Regions from separate parts of the Asaia sp. A2 genome, predicted to be linked through region 1. Evidence: predicted binding sites of a transcription regulator. Region 1 holds the regulator's gene; the other holds the start of a gene.
The links. The regulator LexA, encoded in region 1, represses DNA repair genes until DNA is damaged. The targets are predictions, from matches to a motif close to TGTTCTANNTANGTTC.

Region 1 (5,588 bases):
CGGAGGCGCTGAGTCTCAAGCGCGGGCGCAAGGTAGAATTGCTGCAGCCACAGCGTGGCGAGAGGCGCGACGTGGTTCGTCACGCCGAAACCAATGCCCGCGAAGCACTCGAGCGGCGACTGGCAGAGAGCGCTGGTGTCAGCAAGCTGCTCAACGGTGTGGCAAACGTCTTCGGGCTGGCAGAGCCGCCGAAGCGGATCGAGACCTATGATAACTCCCACATCATGGGGCAGCACGCTTACGGTGTTATGGTCGTGGGCGGGCCGGAAGGATTCGTCAAGCGCGCCTACCGCAAGTTTGCGATTAAGGGGCCCGTCACGCCAGGTGACGATTTTGGCATGATGCGAGAGGTGATGGAGCGTCGCTTCGGCCGTCGTGATCCTGAATCACCGGAGGGACGTCTCGAAGATTGGCCCGATCTCCTGCTGATTGATGGCGGGCTAGGCCAGTTCAACGCTGTCAGGGCCGTTCTGGAAGATCTGAATTTGCGGGATATTCCTATCGTGGCCATAGCCAAAGGGCCGGACCGCGATGCGGGGCGTGAGTGGTTCTTTCAGGAGGGGCGCACGCCATTCCAGTTGCCGCCGAATGACCCGGTTCTCTATTATCTCCAGCGTCTGCGCGACGAGGCGCACCGCTTTGCTATCACAACGCACAGGGCAGGGCGCAGCAAGGCTATCAAGGTCTCTGAGCTTGATAGCGTGCCGGGTATCGGTGCCGTACGTAAACGTGCCCTTCTGACGCGGTTCGGCTCGGTGCGTGGCGTCCGTAGCGCCAGTCTGGAAGAGCTCGTGTCGGTATCGGGAATCAATTCAGAGACTGCCCGAACAATTTACGAGTTTTTTCACCCTCAATGATGCGCGAGAAGCTATGAAGAACCACCATGAGCGTCCTATCATGGTGTGCAATTTCATCTCCATGTGTTTTCTGACTTGAAGGCAGCTCCGGGAAAGATTCATGCTGACAGATCTGCCCAATATCCTGACACTGCTGCGTATCGCGTCGATCCCGGTGCTGATCGCTCTGATTGCATTTAACAACGCCTGGACGGACGGGATTGCCTGCGTGCTGTATGTAGCGGCGTGCATTACCGACTATCTGGACGGGATGCTGGCGCGTCGCTGGAAACAGGGGTCGGAACTGGGGCGCATGATGGACCCGATTGCTGACAAGCTGCTTGTAGGCGCTCTGCTGCTCGCTCTGGCGGGATATGGTAGGTTGGAAGACGGCGCCCTGTTTGCGGCGATCATCATTCTTGTGCGCGAGATCATGGTAAGTGGCCTGCGAGAGTTCATGGCGAGCCAACGCGCGACATTGCCCTCCACACGGCTTGCCAAATGGAAAACTGGCATCCAGATGGTTGCCATTGGTTGCCTTCTTGCAGGCGATGCGATGCCCAGGATGATCGGGCTGGGTATGATCTCTTTTACCCAGGTTGGGGCAATCATGCTCTGGATATCCGTTGTGCCCACCGTACTGAGTGGTTGGGGCTATCTCGTTACGGGCCTGGCAAGAATGCTGGGGACCAACACGAACCAGTCATCTGCCAAGGTTACGCACTAGTATTGCGCGCTATACATGTTCTGTATCTGGTGTTGTGAGAAGGACCGTCTTAAAAGAGCCCCGTACACACCCCTGGAGTAGATGATGAGAAAGGCCGCTCTTTTAGCGATTTCTGTTTTGTTGAGTGGCTGTTCGGGGCTCGGAAAATCGCTGCACGATACAGCGACCCTTCCGGGAGCCAATCCCAACATGCCGGAAGGCCTCTCAGAGAACATGGAAAAGGTTCGTGGTCATGCCTATGCAGCCACGCCGCTGGAGCCTGAGGGCGGTGATATCTGGCCGGGCGCACCTCAGCCACTTCCAACCTTGCGTGATGTCATGGCATCGCCAAACGGTTTGCGTGATGCTCTTGCGGATACCAATAGTTATTTCGGGTCCATGACCAAAAGTCATGGTGCCAGTAATGACAGCAGTATCCAGTTGAATGACGGTGGTACAATCGCAATAGGTGAGCATGATGGCATCGTGAATGGAGTGCACCAACCTGCACGACCCTCACTTTCCTCCGCTGTTGAAGATAATGCACATAAATATCTTGCCCCCACCCATAACGGCACGATCGTGATCCCAAATGGTGATGGGACAAATACACTCATCGCGCCGGACGGGACAGTGCGGGTAGTCAAGGAGAAAGCAGCCCGCTGACTAGGGGGAGGCGTTACACCGTCCCCTTATTGTCTAGTCCACGCTTGCAGTGATCTGCGGCGACATTCAGTGTGGTGAAGCCTCGCGGGCACGGGAGAGCAGGGCTGTTTCCGGTCATGAGTAGTCGAGCGCGGAATTGCTTATTCTCAACTGGGTAGGCCGGTACCGCTGACTTGATTCCAGTTGGTTGCATTCATCAGATCCCTGACGATACGTGCACTCTCCGTGCGCAGAGGAGGGCTTACGCGCGGCATTCGATGACGGGCTATCCGCCACTCATGCGCCTGGCCAGCCAGTTGGGTCCAACCCGGCTCACTCTTGATGGGTAATGCATCCCATTTGAACTCCAGGCCAATAAGCACAGCTTGGCACTTGCAATCACGGAAGAAGCGCAAGTTTCGTTTGGCCACAAGGCTCCCTGCTAGAAGACGAATAAAGGAACGGCAGAGAGTGACCTTTTCAGCTCTCATGCGCCACAGGAGGCACTAGAACCGGGGACTCGCCAAGATGCGGAGCAATGGCCCCGCGAAGGGGCCGGTCGTGTGTGTCGTCGTCTCGCAGCTGTGAGTAAGGGAGGATCAGAAGCAGAGCGCATGATCCTCCATCTTACGCCGTCCTGTGGTCGTCTATTCCTGGTTCAGGCATATTGTCTGTAAAGACCGATCAGGACGCCCTGTATTGCCACTCGGCTGCGCGGGAGGATTTGCGTTTCATAGGCTGCATTGGCTGGCTCCAGCGCAATGGATTGCCCTTTCTGACGCAGGCGCTTTAGAGTGACCTCCTGACCGTCCACCAGTGCAACGACGATCTTGCCGTTCTCGGATGTCTCGGCCTGTCGAATAATCACAGTATCGCCGTCAAGGATGCCGGCATCAACCATTGAATCGCCAGAGACTTCGAGAGCGTAATGTTCTCCGTTTGTGAGTTGCGCTGCCGGAATGTCAATCTGCTCGCCCTGATCCCGAAACGCTTCAATGGGAAGGCCTGCGGCGATACGGCCATAGAGCGGTACGCCGACCACCGGGCTTCGCGCGTCAGTCAGGGCCGAAACAGCTGTTTTGTCCTGACTATGCGCAAGGTGTGGATAGCTTGTATCTTCCTGTTTAACCGTTGCGACGGGGATGGGCTGGGTCTCGATGACTGGCATACGCAGAATTTCCAGGGCGCGGGCACGATGATGATGGCGTCGCAAGAAGCCACGTTCCTCCAGCGCTGAGATCAGGCGATGAATGCCCGATTTGGATCGCAGCTCCAGCGCCTCCTTCATTTCATCGAATGATGGTGAAAATCCTGTCCGCTTGAGATAGCCGTCAATATAAAGCAGGAGCTGGTGTTGCTTGCGTGTCAGCATGGGGTCCCTCTCTCCGTGGCGGGGGCGGTGCTCGACCGTAACTGCCCGGAATCACTATGTTCTTATTAAGTTCTCGGTTCGATCTCTTCAAGATATTTTCCCCGGAACATCAAAAATTATCCACCGTTCGAGCGGAAACACTTGACCCGCAGGCGTAATAGAAGCATTTATGCGCCCAGCTTGAAAACGCTGCCGTTCATGTCGCGCGCAGCGACAGATCAGTTTGCGAGGACCCAATGGCCAAGACCAACGTCATCCAGATCCGTCTCGTTTCGACCGCGGATACCGGATATTTCTACGTCACCAAGAAGAACGCCCGCTCGGCGACCGGCAAGATGGAAGTGCGCAAGTACGACCCCGTCGTTCGCAAGCACGTTGCATTCCGCGAAGCCAAGATCAAGTAAGATCGGCTTACGCTGACGAAAAAGAAAAGCGGCTTTCGAGCCGCTTTTTTTGTGTCTGCTCGCTGTTGATCGGCGAGGCTGAGGTACAGACTTTGTGTAGGACCGTAACCCGCCCGGTTGGTGTCTGTCCGTCTTGATGACCGGCCTAATAGTGTAACGAAGTTGGCAGGCGACGTCTCACGGACATGGTTGTCGAGCCATATCCGTCATGGAGATCATGAGGGGGAGTGCAGGTTGGCTGATAAGGCCGCGGTACCCAATCTGGGTGCACAGGTGCTCGTAGAGCCAAGATGTGTCGTCAGAGTTACCCGGAAGTGCGATGCCACCGCGGCACGAGAGCTGGTACTCTATAAAGCCTGCGCCATCCGGCTCTGCCGACAGGGACGGTCGGGAAGGAAGAGGCCCGGACCTTAGAACTATCAATAGAGCTTTTCGTGCGGGCCATACGGGATGACCGTATCGCCATTACGCGCCAGATTGAGCATCGCCCGTGAGCGCTCGTCAAGCATATCAGCGTCTAGGGCGCGTTCGTTCAGGCTGCCGATCCGGCGCTTCCAGACGGCCTGTTCAGCGTCCGCATCTTTTTGGGCCTGAAGCGCCTGATCCATCAGCTTGAGTTGCTGATGATAAGCCTTGAGCCCATGGTCGCCCTGCAGCGCGTTCCAGCCGAAATAGGCTGTAAGCCCGAGAAACAGTGCGGGAGGGACGACGGCGCGTACAAAACGACGGATAGCACGAACGATCTGCACGGGAACTCCATCAATCCAGGCACAAGCAGCTTGGGCAAGACTAGCCTCAGCTTGCCGTCGCTGACAATCGTGTAAACGCAATGAGGGAGAGAATGGCTCTCTCCCTCATGCTTGCGTAGTGCAAAAAGGTTCAGGCGCGCGGAAGGATCGAGCGGCCTGCGTAACGGGCGGCAGTCGCCAGCTCGTTTTCAATGCGGATCAGCTGATTGTACTTTGCCGTACGATCGGAGCGCGACAGCGAGCCCGTCTTGATCTGACCGCAATTGGTTGCCACGGCGAGATCAGCGATGATCGAATCTTCGGTCTCGCCCGAACGATGGCTCATGACGCATTTGTAGCCGGCGCGATGCGCGGTTTCCATGGCGCGGAGCGTTTCGGTCAGTGTGCCGATCTGGTTGACCTTCACCAGCAGCGCATTAGCCGTGTTGCTTTCGATGCCACGCACCAGACGCTCGGTGTTGGTTACGAACAGGTCGTCCCCGACGAGCTGCAGCTTGTGGCCAAGCTTTGCGGTCAGTTCTGCCCAGCCTTCCCAGTCGTCCTCTGCAAGGCCGTCTTCGATCGAAACGATCGGGTAGCGTGCGGCGAGATCGGCCAGATAGTCGATCATGCCCGAGGAGTCGAGGTCGCGGCCTTCGCCGTCCATCTTGTAGCGGCCATCGCGATAGAATTCGGTGGCGGCACAATCGAGTGCGAAGGTTACGTCCTCACCAAGGCGGTAACCAGCACCTTCGACCGACTTGGAGATGAAGCCAAGCGCTTCGTCTGCCGACTTCAGACCCGGAGCAAAGCCGCCTTCGTCACCCACATTGGTGTTGTGGCCAGCTGCATGCAGGTTCTTCTTCAGGTGAGCGAAGATTTCGGAACCCATACGCA
Region 2 (5,588 bases), on a different contig from region 1:
AGAAGCCGAGCGATATCGAGCTTTCTCATGACTATCTATGGCGCGTTCACATGGCCATACCGAGCCGTGGTCAGGTGGGAGTGTTCAACCGCAGCCATTACGAGGATGTGCTCGTTGCCCGAGTTCATGCAGACACGCTCGATGCGAGAGGCATGAAGGGCGATCCGACAAAGCGGGAGTTCTGGGACCACCGCCTGCAGGATATCCGCGATTTCGAGGCCTATCTGGGCCGGCAGGGCATCCATGTTCTCAAGGTCATGCTGCACATGTCGCCCGAATGTCAGCAGGAGCGTCTGCTGCGTCGTCTTCATCGGCCGGACAAGCGGTGGAAGTTCGATGAGAGCGATCTGGCGGAACGCCAGTTCTGGCCCGCTTACCAGACAGCCTATGAAGAAGCGATCCGGGCGACGGCGACCGAACACGCGCCTTGGCTGGTCGTGCCGTCAAACAAGAAATGGTACTCACGCCTGGTCGTGATGGAGGCTCTGATTGCAAGACTTGAGAGCCTGAGCCCGGAGCCACCGCCGCCATCGCCCGAGATTCTCGAAAATCTCGGTCGGCTCGAAGCCAAGATCAAGGCGAGCAAGATACCCGGCTGATCTTCCTTATCCTGCAAGGTCGCCTCCTTTGGGGGCCTTGCAGGGTGGAAGGGTAAGGGTTGTCAGTGCGCGTCCTTGCGTGCGGTTCTGATCTGCTCGCGCATTTCCTCAGCCGAGATGGCACCGGGAATGATTGCACTCGTACCGAAAACGAAGGTCGGCGTGCCATCGAGGCCGATCAGCCTTGCTTCAGCCAGATTCTCGTTGATCTGCGCGGCAACGCTCGAGGCGTGCATGTCAGTCACAAGCTTGTCCGCATTCAGCCCATTGGCTGTGGCGAGCTGACGGATACGATCCAGAGTAGGGGGCGTCGTGTCCTGCATCAGGGCGCGTTTCATCTTTTCGTAGCCGCCCTGCAGCGCGGCCGCAAAAATGGCCTGCGTGTCCAGCACGCTTTTCTCACTCAGCACCGGCACCAGCTTTTCGACCAGACGCAGCTTGCTGTCCGATTTCAGAAGGGCGTCGACGACGGGCACCATGCTGCGGCAATAGCCGCAGCGCGGGTCGAGAAACTCCACGATGGTCAGATCGCCCTGCGGGTTGCCGCGCACTGTGTAGTCGGGCCCCTTTTGCAGACGCTCACGATCGGAGCGCACATGGGTGAGGGCGTCATCTGCTGCCTTCTGCTGGGCACCCTGACGCAGGGCCACGATGGCATCGCTCAGAATGCTCGGGTCATTCTTCAGGGCGTCGCGCAGGATCGTCACGATCTCGGCGCGCTGGGCCGGGCTGAAAGACGATCCCGCAGCGGCAGACGCCGTACTGGGGGCAGCAAGGGCCGGAGCGACGGTCGACACGGTCAGACCAAGGGCGAGAAAAGTGCTGGCAAGCCGGGCACGGGTCGGGCGGGTCATGAGGACGATCCTGCTGGTCGTGAAAGACATGGGCGTGAAGAAAACGCGCTCTTGCATAGGCCAGCAAAAGCGATTTCGCAAAACCGGAGCCGGGCGCGCGGTTGCCCATCGTCCGGATCACGGTTAGATGCGTTAACGAACCCAATTTCCGGACAGTTGCCTCTTCGCCCCCCGAAGATGCCCAAACCCGTCCGGAACAGTAGAGAAAAGGCTTGCCGGGTCATGGAGACACTGCACGTGGCGCATCGTCAGTCGAATGCCCCCAGTCGCCCCGCAGGGCGCTTTGCGCTCAAGGCTGGGCTGCGCCCGGCTTGTGCCCTTACGGCAGCCATGCTGCTCGCCGGGTGCAGTGATGTTACGCATATCGGTCACAGCCTGTTTGGCAAGACCACGCCCATCGTGACGGGCTATATCGGCACTGTAGTCGCCGATGAGCCGCGTGCGGCCCTGATCGGTCGCGATGTGCTGGTGCATGGCGGCAATGCAGCCGATGCTGCCGCTGCGGTGGGGATGGCGCTGTCAGTCACCCTGCCATCGCGTGCCTCTCTGGGCGGTGGTGGCGCCTGCCTGGCCACACGGGCCAACGAGGCCCCTCAGGCTTTTGTGTTCCTGCCCGGTTCAGCCAGTGCGTCGGGTGCAGCCACGCGTCAGGCGGCGATACCGATGACGCCGCGTGGGTTGTTCACCATGCAGCTTCGCTACGGCACCGTCGAATTTGCTGATATTCTTGGTCCGTCCGTTCGCCTTGCCCGCAGCGGCACCACAGTCAGCCGCGTGCTGGCCAGCGATATTGCTGCGGTACAGAACCCCCTCTTCGCCGATGACGCCGCACGCAGCGTTTTCAGCCGTCCCGATGGCGCGCCGCTGCAAAATGGCGATGCGCTGGTGCAGCCCCAGCTGGCGAGTTTCCTTGAGCGCATGACCAATGTTGGTGTGGGCGATCTGTATAACGGCGCGCTTGGCGGGATCTTCGTCGAAGGGGCCAACAAGGCAGGGGGCGGCCTTTCGACCACAGCGTTGCGTAACGCCATGCCAGCGCAGATCGCGCCGCTTCAGGTCGAGCAGGATGGCTATGTGGCCTCGTTCCTGCCGCCGCCTGCCGATGGTGGGCTTGGCGCTGCGGCAGCGTTCCACTCCGGCGCCTCCGCTCAGAGTGTGGTGGCGACATGGCGCAGCGAGGACCGTCATGGTCTGAGCAATGACGCCCTCCTCAGCGCTGCCCAGACTCTGGTCAATGGCGGCTCCAGCCACGGTGGTTCCCTGCCCCCGCTTCCGGCCTCGACCTCCTTTGTCGTGACCGACAACAAGGGCGGCGCTGTGGCCTGCGCCCTGACCGAGAATAATCTGTTCGGCACAGGCCGTATGGCTGAAGGAACGGGCGTTTTGCTGGCCGCGGCACCGGGGCGCTATCCGGCGCCACTTCTGGCTGCTGCCATTGTGCAGCGTCGTGGCGCCCTGACCGGTGCTGCCGCTGCCTCCGGCCAGAACGATGCAGCCGATGCGTTGGCTCAGGCTGCACGGGCTATCGTCTCTGGCACGACGGTGCCGCATGAAGGGCAGGGGCGCGTCAATGCCTCGGTCTGCAAGGGCGGCACTTGTCAGGGTGATACCGATCCGCGTGGTGGTGGTCTTTCCGTGGGCAGTGTGAACAACTGATCCCGCGCGATCTCTCGCGTCTGGCCTATCGAGGCCGGATGCGGGAGCCTGAATTGTTTGCAAAAATGACACCTATGCCCCCTCGAAACAGGGGGCATTTTTTATGCCCGTCCCCTTGTGCAAAAGGGGCGTGATCATGATATGTTCTCAAGAACAAATGTGAACGATCAACACGAATCGCTCCGCCCCGATTGCCGATTTTCATGAGTTCGGCAACACTGGTGTGAGCGGAGGACAGGATATGAGCGTGGACAGAACGAAAGCACTCGAAGGTGCGCTGAGCCAGATCGAACGGGCTTTCGGCAAGGGGTCGATCATGCGCATGGGGCAGCGCCCCAAGGAGCAGGCCGATGTGATTTCCACGGGCTCGCTGGGCCTCGATATCGGCCTCGGTATCGGCGGTCTGCCGCGTGGCCGTATCATCGAGATCTACGGCCCGGAAAGCTCCGGCAAGACGACACTCGCGCTTCATGCCATTGCCGAAGCGCAGAAGAAGGGCGGAACCTGCGCCTTTATCGATGCTGAACATGCGCTCGATCCGGGTTATGCCCGCAAGCTCGGGGTGGATGTCGACAATCTTCTGCTCAGCCAGCCTGACGCTGGTGAGCAGGCTCTTGAGATTGCCGATACGCTGGTGCGTTCCGGTGCCGTCGACGTGCTGGTGGTCGACTCCGTGGCGGCACTGGTGCCGCGTGCGGAACTTGAGGGCGATATGGGCGACAGCCATGTCGGTCTTCATGCCCGTCTGATGAGCCAGGCCCTGCGCAAGCTGACTGGCACGGTTTCGCGCTCGAATACGATGGTGATCTTCCTCAACCAGATCCGCATGAAGATCGGCGTGATGTTCGGCAATCCCGAGACCACGACCGGTGGTAATGCGCTCAAATTCTACGCGTCGGTGCGTCTGGATATCCGCCGTATCGGTTCGATCAAGGACCGCGACGAGGTGGTGGGTAACCAGACACGCGTGAAGGTGGTCAAGAACAAGATGGCCCCGCCTTTCCGTCAGGTCGAATTCGACATCATGTACGGCGAGGGCATCAGCAAGGTTGGTGAACTGATCGACCTGGGCGTCAAGGCCAACATCGTCGAGAAATCGGGTGCCTGGTTCTCGTATGACAGCACCCGCGTGGGTCAGGGGCGTGAGAATGCCAAGCAGTTCCTGCGCGATCACCCCGAGATGGCGGCCGATATCGAGCGTCGTATCCGCGAGCAGGCTGGCGTGGTGGCTGAGGCCATGATGACCTCGCCGGAAGAGCAGGAAGACGAAGCCGAGGCCTGAGTCCCGTCATCCCTGTCGCAGGCAGGGTAGCGCGAGACTGAATTGAAAAGACCCGCTGCATCCCCGGTGATGCAGCGGGTCTTTTTATGGGTCATTCAGCGCAGACTGCGAAATATCGTACCGGGGGGACTTAACGCCCGCCCGGTACGATCTCCTTGTTGGTTTTACGCCTGACCCTGAAACTGGCTGAAGCCTCCGGCATCAAACGCCTTGGGCGGTGCCCAGTAGGCGGCGGCCAGTTCGTTCTGGCAGGTTTCGATCTGTTCCTGAATCCAGTGCATACATTCATGCAGTCCACGAATGATGATTTCCTCGGCTGTCTGGTCATCCAGCATGGCCCGCAACTCGCCAAGGCGTTCCTGCACCGCCGAGCTTTGCTTGCGCAGGTTATAATGTGTGGCGAGGGCACCCAGAACAGAGTCGGCGTGACGCAGGTTAAGTGCGAGAGAACGCGGAAACCCCTCATTCTTGAGCAGGAAACCGACCACATTGGCAGGCGTGGTGGTCACCGGTTTGAGACGACGAAAAGCATGATAGGCAGCAGCCGAGCGCAGCACGGCCGCCCATTGTGTCATGTCGATTTCCGACCCCACCTCGGCAGCATCGGGCAGGAGCGTATGATAGCGTGTGTCGATCAGTCGTGTGATCTGGTCACTGCGCTCCAGATGCCGACCCAGCAGATAGAACAGCCAGGCCTGATCGCGATAGAGCGTCCCTTCCGTCACACCGGCATGAGACTGGCACTCCTGCTTGATGCGGTTGCACAGGGCCGAAAGCCCTGTGCGTCGTATGTCGCCGGGCGTGAGGTCCAGCATCCAGCGCGTGAACACATTGAGCTGCATCCACATCTCGGTCGAGATAAGGGGGCGTGCAGAGCGGGCGTTTTCGCGCACGGCGTGGGCCATGGCCCGGATTGAACTCGGGTTGGAGCAATCCGTGATGTAAAAGCACAGATAATCCTCCTCCCTCGCGGCAGGATAGAGGGTGCGAAACCGCTCTTCGTCGCTGTTGATCTGGACGATTGACTCCCATACCGGGCGGCCGTCGGCACCACGCACGAAAGCTTCGGTCACCTCAAGCACGCGGGCGAGGTTTTCGATGCGCTCCATATAGCGTGCCAGCCACATCATGTTCTCGGCATAGCGCGAGAGCAGGGTGTTCAGGTCGGGTTGTATGCCTGCGACATAGAGGTTGAAG

Region 2: recA (recombinase RecA) is a predicted target of LexA. The motif match lies at 3,241-3,256, and genes of this name have one in related genera.

The regions. Positions count from the first base shown of each region.
Region 1 covers NZ_JBXWTO010000003.1:188,953-194,540, reverse strand. Annotated here, with positions in the region: gene uvrC (excinuclease ABC subunit UvrC) at 1-857, shown strand, start outside; gene pgsA (CDP-diacylglycerol--glycerol-3-phosphate 3-phosphatidyltransferase) at 958-1,563, shown strand; gene ACWNRM_RS04280 (hypothetical protein) at 1,777-2,208, shown strand; gene lexA (transcriptional repressor LexA) at 2,846-3,559, opposite strand; gene rpmG (50S ribosomal protein L33) at 3,796-3,963, shown strand; gene ACWNRM_RS04265 (FtsB family cell division protein) at 4,383-4,712, opposite strand; gene eno (phosphopyruvate hydratase) at 4,843-5,588, opposite strand, start outside.
Region 2 covers NZ_JBXWTO010000008.1:46,625-52,212, forward strand. Annotated here, with positions in the region: gene ACWNRM_RS08515 (PPK2 family polyphosphate kinase) at 1-599, shown strand, start outside; gene ACWNRM_RS08520 (DsbA family protein) at 662-1,453, opposite strand; gene ACWNRM_RS08525 (gamma-glutamyltransferase) at 1,676-3,109, shown strand; gene recA (recombinase RecA) at 3,351-4,391, shown strand; gene ACWNRM_RS08535 (alpha-E domain-containing protein) at 4,556-5,588, opposite strand, start outside.